One region of the Alteromonas sp. AWM4_230 genome, then DNA from elsewhere that is predicted to be linked to it. Evidence: predicted binding sites of a transcription regulator. Region 1 holds the regulator's gene; the other holds the start of a gene.
The links. The regulator MetJ, encoded in region 1, represses methionine synthesis genes. The targets are predictions, from matches to a motif close to TAGACGTCTAGACGTCTA.

Region 1 (8,268 bases):
TTGTGTAGGGCAATGCCACATCAACAAAACTAAAACATAAGAAAAAGGCTAATAGCGGCATACCAAATAACGTCATTTTCCCACGCAAATCTTTAGTCACAAACTGTGCGTGTCGCTTATCAACGAAAATAGTGAGGTAATAAAAGGCGCTATAAACAACAGTGAGAAGAGCAATGGCCCAATTCGAATTGTCTAGCCAAGCATTGATCACGATAAAATTGGTGAAAACCGTTACAAACAAAGCGCCGATAAGTACCAAAAAGGTAATGTTCGATATGCGTGTGATCAGGTGTAGTTCAGACCATTTGGGTCGAGAAATGTGATCGTCTTGAAGGGCGCTATCCGCATCATCATCAAATGGCAGCGTAGCTCGCCTAGAATCGAGCTCGTTCTTCGCTGCCTGATAGCGCTCTGGAAAGGCCTGCTTATCGATATTTTCCAGAACGTCTTCAAGCTCTTCTATGCTATAAGCGGCGTAATCTGGTTGTTCGGTGATGGCAAAACCCATTGATACTTCCTTGTAAATACATACTTCCGCTACGCGCTATGCAGCGCATTAAGTGTCACCTACAATGAACTGCTACAAATTCCAGTACCAAATTTGGCATGTGGCAATGTTCACTTTACGCAGACTATGCTTGGCTTTTTCCGCATCGCGCTTAGATTCATATGGGCCAAGAATAACGCGGAACCAATCGCCATTGCTGCCGGTGCTGTGTCTGATAAGAGCTTCTAAACCCTGAAATGCAATTTTAGCTTTCATCTCTTCAGCTTGGGCGCGGGTTCTAAATGAGGCGCACTGCATAAGATAGCGTTTGTCAGACTTTTCCTGCTCTCTTACTTCAACTTCTACTTCATACCCTGGCAGGGTCTTAATGTACTCCCACTCTTCTTCAGGCAGCTCAGGTAAAGACTCTTCTGTCGGGGCAACAGGTCGTGAAGCTTGAGTATCTACGTCGTCTTCTACATTGTCTTTTATCGACCATAAAAATACACCGAAGCCAATCACTAAAGCGAAAATGCCTATAAGACGCACGATAGGAAGCTTCCCAGAAACTGGGGCGTTAGCTTGTGCGTTTGATCGCGTATTTGTGGCCGGCTTTCTGCCTTTACCAGCGGGCTTCTTTTTTTGAGGGGAGCGTCCACGAGAGACATAATCGCGTTGAGCCATAGTCGGCAATATTCCTACTTGTTATCGTTGTTTGTATGCGTAAGAAAACGTCATATACCAAGTCTATTAGAAGGGCTGGTGTTTCAGCCTCTTCAATCTTGTTAAAATTTTAACGTATTGCTACCCAACAAGCTAACTGAAATCGGTAGGATCGATATCTATCGACCACCTTACCTTCATAGCCTGTGGTAACGCCTGTAAAAATGGCAGCGCCAAACGCAGCGCGTTATGAAGCGGCGCACGCTTTTCATGGCTGCATACCAGCATAAACCGAAACCGGCCTTGCCGCTTTTCAATTAAACAAGGAAACGGTCCGTTTATATCAATGGCGTGTTGTTGATTAAACACCTGCTTACTTTCCTGTAGGAAGCGATAAGCCAAACTGCTATCGGTAGCCTCTGCGCGAATAACAAACTGGCTAATAAAAGGGGGTAACCCTGCTGCCTTACGCTCCATTAAAGCGTGTCGCGCGAAATGCCCATAGCCATTGTGCACTAAATCTTGTAGCAAAGGGTGATGAGGATTGTGGGTTTGAAGCCACATTTCACCAGGTTTGCTGGCGCGTCCGGCTCTTCCAGCAAGCTGAGTAACAAGCTGAGCGAGCTTTTCTGGCGCTCTAAAATCGGCACTAAAAAGGGCACCATCACAATCTAGCACAGCAACTAATGTTACATGAGGGAAATGGTGACCTTTTGACAGTATCTGTGTACCTACCAGCAGCTGGTACTCTTGGCGATTAATAGCATCAAGGGTTTGGTGAAGCTTGTCTTTACCCCGCACAGTATCGCTGTCTATTCTTACCTGTTTAACGCCGGGAAATAAGCTTGCTAGCCCTTGCTCCACTTGCTCGGTCCCCGTACCTGCCGTAACTAATTCATTGTGATGGCAAGCCTCGCAGTTTGAAGGCATTGAACGCATACCGCCGCAGTGATGACACTGTAAACGGTTTTGCGCTTTATGTACGGTATAAGGTCGGTCACAGCGCTTACACATTACGGTCTCACCACAGTGATGGCACAGCAGCGCTGGCGCATAACCTCTTCGATTTACAAACACCAAAACTTGATTCCCCGCACTAATATGCTGGCGCATTATCGTTAGCAGGCCTTGTGAAATGCCGTAATGAATAGGTTGGTCGCGCGCGTCCAACACATGCTGATGGGTGCTTTTCGCACCTCCCGCTCGCTTGGTTAATTGCAAATGGGCATAGCGACCGCTTAACGCATTATTAAGTGTTTCAAGCGCGGGCGTGGCGCTGCCAAGTAAAAGAGGAATCTTATGCTGCTTGGCACGCATGGCAGCTAAATCACGAGCGTTGTAGCGCAGCCCATCCTGCTGCTTAAACGACTCGTCGTGCTCTTCATCCACAATCAACATGCCGGGGTTATGCAGCGGCGTGAAAATAGCCGAACGAGTACCAATGATAATGCCGAGTTCACCGGCTTTTGCACGCTGCCAAACATGTAAACGTTCTTTATCAGAAATCTGAGAATGCAAAACGCCCACCGCAATGCCAAAGCGCTTCTCAAAACGAGACACCGTCTGAGGTGTAAGCCCAATTTCTGGCACCAAGATTAGCACCTGTTTACCTTCACGCAGTAAGGGTTCAATGGCCTGAAGATAGACTTCCGTTTTACCGCTACCGGTAACCCCTTCAAGCAAACTTACCGCGAAGCTGCCTTGCTGACGATTAAGCGCAGCAATGGCAACTGACTGTTCAGTGTCTGGAATTGGCTTTTCAGAAAGCGATAACGAGGAAAGCCAACTGCCTGGCTTAAATTCAGGTGCGACTTCTTCTATACTGGCCAGTGACTTATCGACCAACGCTTTGACCGCAGGTGCACCATACTGTTTTCGTGCTTGCGACGCTAATAACGCTCCGCCAGCCAGTGCAGCAAAGCAAGCTTGTTGCTTAGGCGCCCGCGATAACGTGTCTGCAGCCGTTTGCATACCTTCTTCGGTAAGCATTAACATGTCTTGTGGTGTGGGCGCGGCCGACTCGCCCTTGCGTAATAAAACAGGCAACATGGCGTGCAGTACTTCACCCGGCGCATGGTGATAATACTGCCACAGCCACTGTGCCATTTTCAGCAACACATCATCTATAATGGGGCTATCGTCAAGTACCGACTCGATAGCTTTTAACTTGTCGACGTTGTCAATTTCACTTTCAGGTTTTTGGAGGGTTTCAACGACCACACCCACCAGTTTGCGGGGGCCAAAAGGCACAACCGCTCTTACACCCGCACTGAGTGCGTTGTCGTGGGTATATGTGAAAAGTTGGCGCAGTGGCACTGGCACGGCAACTTGGATAAAGGCCATTGCGAACGTTCTACCTTACTTGATGGCTGTTACAGCGCGTAATGCGCTTACTAAGCTTCTTATATTGAAACTAATAATACTGAAGCTACTTGCAGACCCATATATTACAGCAGTTTGCGCTGCTAACAGTTAGCTACACATTTTGCTATAGCGCACAATTTTACTATTGACGCTAATGGGCCTAGCCTTGAAAGACAAATATTTAAACATACTTTACGTTAAAGCATAAAAGGAATGTTTTTTGTTTAGCTCTCTTGGGTAGCCTTCTTGCCAAGCTGCTTTGTTTAACAATTGGGCAAAAACCACTTGATCATGCCACATCCATCCTATATTATGCGCCGCTCTTTTTGCGATGGGTTGTTCTTTGAACGACTTATCATTTGAACTAAGTAACGTATGGTGTGCGACTTCGGGTTGTATAGCGATACGGCCTTATTATTTGAGGTAACCCAATGAAACAAGATATCCACCCTAAATACGAAGAAATCACAGCTACTTGCTCATGTGGTAACGTAATGAAGATTCGTTCTACGCTTGGTAAAGATATTAACCTAGACGTATGTTCTTCATGTCACCCATTCTACACTGGTAAGCAACGTAACGTTGATACTGGTGGTCGTGTTGATCGCTTCAAGAAGCGTTTCGGTGCATTGGGCAAAAAGTAAGCCTGATATCGAGTTCGAAAAAAGCGCCTTCATGGCGCTTTTTTATTGTCCAGAGATAACTATTCACGTTAGTAAACTAACATTGAATAGCTTCCACTTATGCAAGCGCCTCTAATCAAAGCTAATTGATCATATCAATATCGCTTACACTTGAGATCAAAACACTCATTATAATTAATGAAGTTTTTCGACTCCTGACAAGTGTTTATCCCAGTCCCCTCTACTTTGTTTTTCACACGCTTCCTCACTGTCGAAATAAATTCCAGCTGGAATAGACTTTATCGATTCTAGGGCTATATTCACCTGGTTTATGAAGTCCATATCCCAACCGTTAATCAATGCTTGCTGCTTCTCTTGCTCCGTATTAAATACGGCAATAACTTTCGGCGCTTTCCAAGGTCCTAAATGCGTAAGCCATACGAATCCATTATCGTCAGATTTTACGTTTTCACACACATCTGTTAGCACTGCGATTAGTTTTTTCTCTGTCATATTCTTTGTCTTCAAAACGAGTTTGAGAGGCCATTTATCGTATTTTATCAGAAAAACAATAGTGAAAATAAAGAGGTCTATCTTTGTGAAATATTATCCAATACTGTTTTTTCGAATATAAATCGATAAGCATCTTAGCCATCTTAGCACCCGCGCCTATAATACACCTTCAAAATGAAATGAGACTTCAAAATAGATTTTATGAATGACAATTATAGACTTATTTTACTGGTCTAATTAGTATGCCTACCCTACATTGGTAATTGAGAATTCTGATCAGATATGTACACAGTGATTGGCTGTGTTAGAGTTGCGATCGGCACCTTGATAGTGAGCATTAATTTTATGAATAATGCTTAACTGCTAAGGCTTGTGGCGCTTTTGGATATAAATTCAGGTCTAAATGTTAGACCTATATCAACAGCGATATGTTAGGGAAATCAGGAAGAGTTAACGCTAGGTCTGCAGTTTCCAACGTACCACACTAGTGCTAACAACTATTTATAATAACTTTTGTCATTAGTTAGTTGTAACGCGCTTATGTTTATCTATCTATAACTACAACGATAATAAAATAGCTACAGAGCGTGAACAAAAATACCGATGAACCCTACATCTAAGGATACCTTTTTACATGTCAGATTTTAGACAACGCGCACTCGACTATCACGCCAAACCCACACCTGGAAAAATTCGCGTAGAGCTATCTAAGCCAGCCGATAGCGTCGACGACCTTGCTCTTGCCTACAGCCCGGGCGTTGCCGAGCCGGTGAGAGAAATCGCCGAGGATGCAGATAACGCTTACAAGTATACGGGCAAAGGTAACTTGGTCGCTGTTATCAGTAACGGAACTGCGATTTTAGGCTTAGGTAATTTAGGCCCATTAGCTTCAAAGCCAGTAATGGAAGGTAAAGCTCTTCTGTTTAAACGCTTTGCTGGTCTAGATGCCATTGATATTGAAGTAAAGCATCGTACGACCGAAGAGTTCATTAATACTGTAGCCAATATTGCTGATACGTTTGGTGGTATTAACCTAGAAGATATCAAAGCGCCGGAGTGCTTTGAAATTGAGCAAGAACTCATTAAGCGCTGTAAAATCCCAGTATTCCATGATGATCAACACGGTACCGCTATTGTAACCGCCGCAGGTATGCTTAACGCTTTAGAAATTCAGGGCAAAAATATAGAGAACGCTAAAATTGTTTGCATGGGTGCCGGAGCAGCAGCGGTTGCCTGTATGGAGCTACTGATTAAGTGTGGTGCCCAGCGTGAGCGTATCTACATGTTAGATAGAAAAGGCGTTATCCACACTCGTCGTGAAGATTTAACTGAGCACAAGAAGCTGTTTGCTAACAATACTGATAAGCGCACCCTTGAAGATGTAATGGAAGGCGCAGATATCTTTGTTGGCGTATCAGGCCCTGATGTTTTACCGCCAGAAGCGCTTTCTTTGATGGCTGAAAACCCAATTGTATTTGCATGTTCTAACCCAGATCCTGAGATAAAGCCTGAACTTGCTCACGAAGTGCGTAAAGACCTGATTATGGCTACTGGCCGCTCAGACTATCCTAATCAGGTAAACAATGTGCTGTGCTTTCCGTTTATTTTCCGCGGTGCTTTAGATGTTCGCGCTACAGCCATTAATGATGAGATGAAAGTAGCGGCAGTAGAAGCTCTTCGTGCTATTACGAAAGAACCTGTACCACAGGAAGTATTGGCAGCGAGTAAAAGCGATAGTCTGACATTTGGTAAGGAGTATATTATTCCTAAACCTATGGACCCACGTCTGTGCGAGCGTATAGCTACCGCCGTATCTAAGGCGGCTATTGAGTCTGGTGTTGCACGAGTACCTGAAAGCCCAGAAGAATAAAGTTCTGGCGCACAAGGCTTAAAATGTTTGGGTTAACGCTCAACCAATATTTGCTAAAAAGTGCGCTTAAAGAATACAAGTACATAAAAAACGGCGCTGTGTTGTAGGCTATCAACTAGCAAAGCCTTACAACACAGCGCCGTTTCTCTTTAATGCTAGATATCAGTCGTCTTCAGACACATCATTTTCGAAGCTTGGATCAATGCCCATTTCTTCCATAATGCGCCTAGCTTCAGCCGGCACGCGATTAGGATTGTCTTTACGCAGGTCATCGTCGTTAGGCAAAGGTTGCCCGGTAAACGCGTGTAAAAAAGCTTCGCACAACAGTTCCGAATTAGTGGCGTGACGCAAATTATTGATTTGGCGGCGGGTACGCTCATCAGTAAGTGCTTTAAGCACGTTAATAGGTATAGAGACAGTGACTTTCTTTACCTGTTCGCTCTTTTTCCCATGCTCTGCGTAGGGGTGAATATATTTACCGTTCCATTCCGCCATTGTACTAACTCGGTCTACTCTTTTTATATTATGAAGAGAAATTCTAAACAAGTTCACGAAAAGGTCAATTGAGCAGTGTAAACTTCTTGACGTCTAGACATATATTCTTTAATTTAGACGTCTAAACGTCTATAAGATAACATTTTTGAGAGTATAAACCATGGTTTCTTACGCACAAGGTATCGATGCATTAAACCAGTCCCTGTCGGAACTGCGTGATATTGATGTATCTTTTGAATTCTTTCCGCCTAAAACGGAAGCCATGGAGCAAACCCTGTGGAAGTCGGTTGAGCGCCTAGCACCGTTAAAGCCCAGCTACATGTCAGTTACTTACGGCGCCAATAGCGGTGAGCGTGACAGAACCCACGATGTGGTAAAACGGATTCAACAGCAAACTGGTGTGGCGGCAGTTCCTCACTTAACCTGTGTTGACGCTAGTCGCGATGAGCTTACACAAATTGCAAAAGACTACTGGGATTCTGGTATTCGCCGTATTGTCGCCCTACGTGGCGACCTGCCCAAAGGGGTAGACAAAACAGAGATGTATGCCTCTGACTTAGTTGCCTTACTAAAAGACGTTGCCGATTTTGACATTTCAGTTGCCGCCTACCCGGAAAAACACCCTGAAGCGCCAAATGCGCAGTTCGACTTGCTAAACCTTAAACGCAAAGCAGAAGCTGGCGCTTCCGAAGCGATAACCCAGTTTTTTTTCGACACCAGTGTTTACCTGCGATTTAGAGACCGTGCAGCCGCCGCAGGTGTAGACTTAGACATAGTTCCAGGCATTTTACCTGTGACTAACTACCAAACGTTAGTAAGATTTGCTGGCTTTACAGACGTGCACGTTCCGGGCTGGTTACATAAAATGTTCGACGGTCTTGATGCAGATGATCAAGCCACTCGTAACCTAATAGGCGCTAACATTGCCATGGACCAAGTGAAAGTTCTTGCAAAAGAAGGGGTGAAGCACTTCCACTTTTATACCTTAAATCGCAGTGAGTTAAGCTATGCTATCTGCCACATGCTAGGTGTACGCTCCGGCGACTGATTTCGTATAGCGTTAACAAAGTTATACAGTTAGATGACTAAAGGCGCATTCATGCGCCTTTGTTGTATAAAGATTGCATTAACCTTTTGCCACTGACGCCTACGCCAGTTACCATTTGCTGCAATATGAATTGAACTATTGATACCGTAAGGTCTCCCATCAAAAGATCACGCTGTTTATCTGCCAGAGGGTATCGCCAGGAGAA
Region 2 (8,268 bases), 2.9 Mb from region 1:
ATACTCATAATAATTAAAGCAGGCGTTAACGCCATGAGAATAAGTGCGAAAATAAGCGCAGCAGCGGGGTTTATCGTAGTTAGAAAAAAATAACCACCGAATAAAATTACGGCAATTATCCGCCCCTTTAAAATTTGTAGCGGTTCAGCAAGGTAAGAAAAGCGATGACCATCAAGCTCTGTATTGCTATAGAAATAGCGTTTGGTACGCACCGTCGCCCATGCAGAATAAATACCTAAGGTAACAATACTTAGAAGTAAATTAACTATCCATATAGAAAAAAACTCACCCGCTTTACCATGAAACTTAATCTGCTCGGTACGGATTATTTTATCATTCGCTTTACTGATTGCTTCGTGTGATGCGTGCAACTTACTTTTTCTTTCAGCGATTAAGGCCGAAATCTTGGCAGCGCGTTCTGGATACTCAGCAGCGTCTATGGAGTTTAACGCTTGGGCAAGTTCTTCTAGACTATAACTTTCGTAGTCGGGCATGGGGGTATATGCATTGTCATCCGTCATGGCAACGTTTCATCCTTGATTTGTTTTTTTATAAAGCTACGCAATAATGAAGTAGATGGCAAGATCGCGTAGCTAGTTAATCATTAACGTCTAACTGTAAAAGCAAAGATAAGCGGTAGGCGTAGACACTTTTACGTCAAAAGATGCATCGGCAGGCACATTAAAACTGGTACCCGTTGCGAAAGATTGCCATTCGTCACTTCCCGGTAGCTTCACCACTAGCTCGCCTTCAACCACTTTCATCAGCTCTTTTTGAGAGGTAGAAAATGTGTATTCACCTGGTGACATTACCCCTGACGTACAAGGGCCGTTTGCAGATTCAAACGCGATCGAGCTCACTTTGTTGGCGAAATAATGGGGTATACCAATCCGCATAGATAATCACCCACTCAGAAGGCGCTGGCAAGTTTCCTAGCGAAGCGTGGGAATGCAGGAATGGCTGTTCCCTTTCAAATTCCCAGAATGAAGCTAGGAAGCTTGCCAGACCTTCCCGAAGGGCGAGTTTAAAATGTCCGTACTCTTTGTTGTGTCACCTTGATGTAGAACCACTATACCTGCGGTAACACGCCGCGATTACGAACATTTTAACTCTCGCTGAGTGGGTAATTAGCTATGCGGACTGGTATTGATTTAAAGCTCATAGCTACTCCTTTGATTGATGCAATTGATACTTCTTTAGCGCTTTTCCCAAATAAGCATATGGTTGTTGGCGGGCATATCGATAATATCTTGCAAGCTTAACTCGCCTGCCCAAGCGGTAAGCTCATTGATATCGCGGTAACCACCATAGCCGCGCGCTAAGAGCGAAGCGTGGAAGGCTTGGTTACTTTCAGAGGTAAATTTACCGCTGTGTGTAAAAGGGCCATACTGACAAAATATGCCCCCTTTAGGTAAGTGCAACGCTACTGATTCCATTAGTAGCTTTGCCTCTTCTTTCTGCATGATATGTGCGGTGTTTGCCGTAAAAACGCCGTCTACGTCGAGGTTGGGAAATTCATCTTGTCCCACAATGAATGCAACAGGGGGCTTCACATTACCCACATTTGCATCACTCAGCCAAGCGGCAATACCCTCGTGGTAGTGAGGTTGATCGCTTGTGTGCCAAATAAGATGGGGCAAGTGTTCAGCCAAAAATACGGCGTGTTGCCCCGTACCGCTTCCTATCTCTAAAACTTGTCGGCAGTTAGCAAATGTACGTTCAAGCACGCTCAAAATAGCGCGCTTGTTGTTTTCACAGGCCTGACTAAAAGGCTTTTCGATTTGCATATACCTTCCCTGCCTTATTAGTATTAATCACTTAGGTTAGGCCCTAACCACTTTTCAGCTTCTTCTAGCGTCCAGCCTTTACGTGTGGCGTAATCTTCTACCTGGTCGGCTTGAATTTTAGCAACAGCAAAATATTTCGAATCAGGGTGAGCAAAATACCATCCGGATACCGAAGCTCCCGGCCACATAGCATAGCTTTCGGTTAGCTTCATACCTGTGTGCTGCTCTGCTGATAGCAGATCCCAAATGAGCTGCTTTTCAGTGTGTTCTGGACACGCCGCATAACCTGGTGCCGGTCGAATACCCTGATACTTTTCGCGTATCAACTCTTCATTGCTTAGAGATTCGTCTGCGGCGTAGCCCCAGTAGTGCTTACGTACTTGTTCGTGTAGATATTCTGCAAACGCTTCGGCTAATCTGTCTGCCACCGCTTTAACCATAATACCGTTGTAGTCATCGCCTGCTTGAATATAGCTATCAGCAAGCTCGTCTTCCCCTATACCACCAGTAACGGCAAAAGCGCCCACATAGTCGTTTATGCCGCTCGATTTTTCAGCCACAAAATCTGCTAAACAATAGTTAGCGAATTTGTCTTTTAGCGTTTGCTGACGCAAGTGATGGGCAACGCCCTGAACCTCACTTCTAGATTCATCGGTATAAATCTCAACATCGTCATCAACGCGGTTAGCAGGAAACAAGCCGATAACGCCTTTCGCCTGAAGACTGTTCTCTTCGATAACTTTATCTAACATGGCGTTGGCGTCGTTAAACAGTGACTGTGCCTGCTCCCCCACCACCTCATCTTCAAGTATACGCGGGTACTTGCCTGCTAACGACCACGTTAAGAAAAACGGCGTCCAATCAATGTAGTTACGCAGGGTAGCTAAATCGGCGGTTACCGGTGTTACACCTAAGCTCGCAGGTTTTACTGGCAAAGTCTTAAAATCTGGCTTAAAAGCGTTTTCTCTGGCCTGAGTTAACGTCACCGGCTTGCTACGCGGTTTTTTACGGGCGTGCTGTTCACGTACCATATCGTATTCTTTTGCCAGTTCTTCTGCATAAATATCGCGAGACGCTTTGTTTAAAAGACGCTGGCACACGCCTACAGCTCTACTTGCATTTGGAACATAAGCTACAGGCGCATGGTAATTTTGCTCAATTTTTACTGCGGTATGCGCTTTTGATGTAGTTGCACCGCCAATAAGAAGCGGAATATCAAAGCCTTGACGCTCCATTTCTTTAGCAACGTGAACCATCTCATCTAGAGAAGGTGTAATAAGGCCCGACAGACCTATCATATCAACGTTTTCATCTTTAGCGGTTTGTAAAATTGTTGCCGCTGGAACCATCACGCCAAGATCAATCACTTCAAAGTTATTACACTGAAGTACCACGCCTACGATATTTTTACCAATATCGTGAACATCACCTTTTACCGTAGCGAGAAGAATTTTACCGTTGCTTTTAGCATCGTCTGACTTTTCTTCTTCAATGTATGGCTGTAAGTGGGCTACCGCTTTTTTCATAACGCGAGCCGACTTTACCACCTGCGGAAGGAACATTTTACCTTCACCGAACAAATCCCCTACCACGTTCATGCCATCCATTAATGGCCCTTCGATAACGTGTAACGGACGCTCAGCTTGCTGACGCGCTTCTTCGGTGTCTTCAATAATATAATCGGTGATGCCTTTAACAAGCGCATGCTCTAAGCGTTTATTCACTTCTTGCTCGCGCCAGCTTAAATCTTCTTTCGCGGCAGCCTTACCATCACCTTGATAATTAGGGGCAATATCAAGCAAGCGCTCTGTGGCATCACTTCTGCGATTTAGAATCACGTCTTCAACCGCATCTCGAAGTTCAGCGGGAATTTCGTCATATACCTCTAGCTGACCGGCATTAACGATTGCCATATCCATACCGGCGCGAATTGCGTGGTACAGAAACACCGAGTGCATAGCCTCACGCACTGGGTTGTTGCCCCTGAACGAGAAAGAGATGTTAGAAAGGCCACCAGAAATATGGGAATACGGACAGGTTTTACGTATCTCACGGGTAGCTTCAATAAAATCAACCGCGTAGTTATCGTGCTCTTCAATACCCGTCGCTACTGCGAAGATGTTAGGGTCAAAAATAATATCTTCAGGTGGAAAGCCGACTTCTTCTGTCAGCAGCTTGTAGCTACGCTGACAAATCTCAACTTTGCGGGCTTGTGTATCGGCCTGGCCGGTCTCGTCAAACGCCATCACTACGGTTGCAGCACCATAGCGCTTTATTAGCTTGGCTTGGTTTAAGAAGATCTCTTCCCCTTCTTTTAAGCTAATCGAGTTAACAATCGCTTTGCCCTGCACACACTTAAGCCCGGCTTCGATAATCTCCCATTTAGACGAGTCGATCATAATGGGAACCCGGCTAATATCTGGCTCAGAGGCAATCAGGTTTAAAAAGGTGATCATGGCCTGCTTTGAATCAAGCATGGCCTCATCCATATTAATGTCGATGATTTGAGCACCGTTTTCTACCTGCTGTCTTGCGACATCAAGTGCGGTTTCATAATCACCTTCAAGAATAAGACGTTTAAAGCGAGCAGAACCTGTAACGTTAGTGCGCTCACCGATATTAATAAATGTTGAAAATTCTGCGCTCATAATGCCCTCCTAGTGTACAAACGGCTCTAGGCCTGACAAACGCATTTTAGGTTTAAATTCGGGAATCTTGCGTGGCGCGAGACCTTCAACCGCACTGGCTATATCGCGAATGTGCTCTGGGGTACTGCCACAACAGCCCCCTACAATATTCACTAGCCCCGATTGCGCCCATTCTTTGATATGTTCGGCCATCTCTGGACCTTCCATATCGTATTCACCAAATTCGTTAGGTAAGCCTGCATTAGGGTGTGCGGATATAAAGCACTCACTAACATTGGCTACTTCATCTACGTATTGACGCAATAGGTCTGGACCAAGTGCGCAATTTAAGCCGAAAGAAAACGGGCTAATATGTCGCATTGAGTAATAAAATGCTTCCGCGGTTTGCCCCGAAAGCGTACGTCCTGAAGCGTCGGTGATAGTACCTGATACCATCACAGGTAACGACTTTCCGAGCTTTTCAAACACCGACTCTACGGCAAACGCTGCCGCTTTCGCGTTTAATGTATCGAAAATAGTTTCAAGCATGATTAAATCAGCACCGCCTTCAATAAGGGCTTCGGTAGATTCGCTATACGCCTCCACTAGTTCGTCAAACGTGACGTTGCGCTTACCTGGGTCATTGACATCAGGTGAGATTGAAGCGGTGCGGTTTGTTGGACCTAGTACACCGGCAACGAAACGGGGCTTCTCGGGGGTTTTAGCTGTGAATTCATCGGCAGCTTTACGCGCTAATTTAGCCGCGGCTAAATTGATATCGCGTGATTGAGCCTGCATATCATAATCGGCCATAGCGATAGTCGTGGCGTTAAACGTATTGGTTTCTATAATATCTGCGCCAGCTTCAAAATAATCACAGTGAATCTGATAAATAATGTCTGGCTGGGTAAGTACTAATAGGTCGTTATTACCCTTTACGTCGCAGTGCCAGTCTGCAAACTGTGTCCCGCGGTAATCTTCTTCTTCCAACTTGTGGCGCTGGATCATGGTGCCCATGGCGCCGTCTAATATAAGAATGCGTTTTTTAGCGGCTTCTGTAAGCGTTGCCTGCGCGCTAGAAATTTGTCTTTGGCTCACGTGCTACCTCTTTGGCTGTGACTTTTCAGCAAGCTGACTTAAATCGTAAGGCGTGGTCTGATAAACATAATAATTCAGCCAGTTTGTAAACAATAGGCTGCCGTGCGAGCGCCACTGTACTATAGGAGACTTGGCTGGATCATCCCCTTCAAAATAGTTTTTCGGCATTGCTGGAGTTTGACCCGCGGCAATGTCCCGTAAGTATTCGTCTTTAAGCGTATCAGGGTCATATTCTGGATGGCCTGTTACAAACACCATTCGCTTGTCTTCAGATGCCACAATATACGCACCTACATCATCAGATTCTGCCACAACACTCAGCCCATCAACACTGTTATACAGCGAAGTATCGATATGCCCATAACGAGAATGGGGAGCGTGAAACGTAGGGTCAAAACCTCTTAGCAGTTCATTGTTAGGGTCGTTCACTTTATGTTGAAAAACACCAGAAAACTTTTCGTCTCTGATCTCTCGGGTTATGCCATAGAAGTGATACATAGCCGCATGGGCAGCCCAACACAGGTATAAAGTAGAGTTAACGTGTCGCTGTGCCCACTCCAATATGGTGGTCATGGTGTCCCAATACTTCACTTCCTCATAGTCGATAAGCGCTAGAGGCGCACCAGTAACAATAAGGCCGTCGTATTTCTTATTCGCGACTGCTGAAAAGTCGTGATAGAAAGCATCCATGTGTGACTGGGGAGTATTTTTGGGTGCTTGATTATCAATGCGAATCAAGTCTACGTTTATTTGCAGCGGCGTATTCGATAACAGGCGAAGTAACTGTACTTCTGTTTCTATCTTGTTCGGCATCAAATTAAGAATGCCGACTTCAAGAGGACGAATATCCTGATTGGCAGCCCTGTCCATGTCCATGGTAAAAATATTTTCACCTAGTAGTACATTCTGCGCGGGTAACTGCTCAGGAATACGAATTGGCATAGAGGGCTCCAGTGATAAATTACAATACCTGTATTGTGTCTATAACTGGCAATATGTCAACATCTTTACGTCTAGACGTCTAAACGTTTCTTTTAAAGGCGAGCCTATCGATACAAACAACTAGCCGTTTTGCTTATGCACCATAACTAACATCTCAGCTTCAGCGCGAGGAATGTCACAGGCCTCAATAATTTCGTCGATGCTGGCACCTTGCTTAACTAAGTCTGCAGCACGTTGATATAGGCGTAGGGAAGGATCTTGAAGTTTGAGCTCTCGAAGCTGATTTTCAATATCAGTTTGTTTTTCGTCTAGCTCTTGAATGTGGCGAGTAATGACCAATGTGCGTGCTTGCGCCTCGGTTTGTTGGTTATTTGCATCTTTAGCGAGCGCTTCTGCTCGCGCAATTGCAGAAGCACTATTTTGTTCACTATCGCTTAAAGCTGTACGTAACTGCTTAACGTGCGAATATAGAATGCTTACCGTAACAGCAAGCACAACGATAAAGCCGCACAAAATAAGTTCAATTAAGGTAGGTGCAGCAAGCTGCCATTCCATGGACATAACCCTTGGGGAAATGGAGGCGACATAGACAATACATGCCGCCTAATCATTATTTAGATATTGCTAAGCTCATCCCACTCTTCGTCGCTGAGCAATTTATTTAAATCAACAAGAATAAGCAGTTCGCCATCACGATTGCTAACCCCTTGGATAAATTTAGCGCTTTCTTCAGTACCAACGTTAGGGGCGCTGTCGATTTCTGAAGATTTTAAGTACACCACTTCTGCGACACTATCCACTAAGATACCGACAACCTGTTCGTCCGACTCTATGATCACTATACGAGTGTTGTCTGTGATTTCCGTTGGTGGTAGCCCAAAACGCGCACGGGTATCAATGACGGTTACCACGTTACCACGCAAGTTAATAATACCAAGCACATAATCAGGCGCACCGGGTACAGGGGCTATTTCGGTATAACGCAGTACTTCTTGTACTTGCATTACGTTAATACCGTACGTTTCTTCACCTAAGCGATACGTCACCCATTGAAGGACTTCATCGTTACTGTCGCTAGCGTTATTATTCATTCTTTCATCGCTCATGAACCTGGCTCCCAATACTATGGCGTCTGGTCGTTACTGCCTAAGCCTTTGTTAAGCATAGATATTAATTCTTCAACGTCAATTAACGCACACATTTTTTCTTTAACCATCCCTGCTAACCAGGGACGTTTACCTGTGGACTCGCGCCATTTTACGTCATCGGTAGTCAAATTGACCGTGTTTACAAGCTTTTCGCTTGCTAGTCCCCACGCACTCTCTCCTAACATTATAAGATATCGGTAGTTGAGCGATTGTGCGAGATTTTCGTCGTATTTTTCTGGCATTACCCATTTTGCAGAGTCAACAACACTTAGTTTAGACTCTCTGTGCAACATTACACCCATAAACCAGTCAGGTTTTCCAAATAAAGGGCCTATTTTTTCAATTTGATGGATTCCCCCTAGCGAAGTTAAGGGAACCGCAAGCGTTAGCCCTGCAACCTCAAAGAATAGCGCCTGAAAGCGGAAACCGAGAGTATCCTTTAGTGGAGTTTTTAAACTCTTAGGAGTACTAACCTCACTTTCTTTTTCTGCCTGAACAGGTACGTCAACGTATGACTGCTGCTTTTCGCTATCAATTGTCTTTAAATTTTGACTTTCAATTAACGAAGAAACCTCTTCAGCTAACACTTCTTCTTTGTCGACGTGCGCTTCGCTATCGCTAGCCGTTGAGACAAGGGCTGACTCAGCCATCTGCTGAGAGGCCTGC

Region 2: the regulator MetJ is predicted to act here: its motif matches at 6,519-6,536, upstream of metA (homoserine O-succinyltransferase MetA).

The regions. Positions count from the first base shown of each region.
Region 1 covers NZ_JBSWTB010000001.1:911,196-919,463, reverse strand. Annotated here, with positions in the region: gene ACXACS_RS03965 (hypothetical protein) at 1-508, opposite strand, end outside; gene ACXACS_RS03960 (SPOR domain-containing protein) at 581-1,171, opposite strand; gene priA (primosomal protein N') at 1,304-3,493, opposite strand; gene rpmE (50S ribosomal protein L31) at 3,946-4,158, shown strand; gene ACXACS_RS03945 (hypothetical protein) at 4,333-4,650, opposite strand; gene ACXACS_RS03940 (malic enzyme-like NAD(P)-binding protein) at 5,285-6,520, shown strand; gene metJ (met regulon transcriptional regulator MetJ) at 6,683-7,015, opposite strand; gene metF (methylenetetrahydrofolate reductase) at 7,176-8,063, shown strand.
Region 2 covers NZ_JBSWTB010000001.1:3,813,783-3,822,050, forward strand. Annotated here, with positions in the region: gene ACXACS_RS16465 (YjgN family protein) at 1-521, opposite strand, end outside; gene ppnP (pyrimidine/purine nucleoside phosphorylase) at 612-896, opposite strand; gene ACXACS_RS16475 (DUF938 domain-containing protein) at 1,197-1,787, opposite strand; gene metH (methionine synthase) at 1,811-4,435, opposite strand; gene ACXACS_RS16485 (homocysteine S-methyltransferase family protein) at 4,445-5,512, opposite strand; gene metA (homoserine O-succinyltransferase MetA) at 5,516-6,454, opposite strand; gene ACXACS_RS16495 (DUF2802 domain-containing protein) at 6,575-7,009, opposite strand; gene ACXACS_RS16500 (chemotaxis protein CheW) at 7,069-7,560, opposite strand; gene ACXACS_RS16505 (chemotaxis protein CheW) at 7,578-8,268, opposite strand, start outside.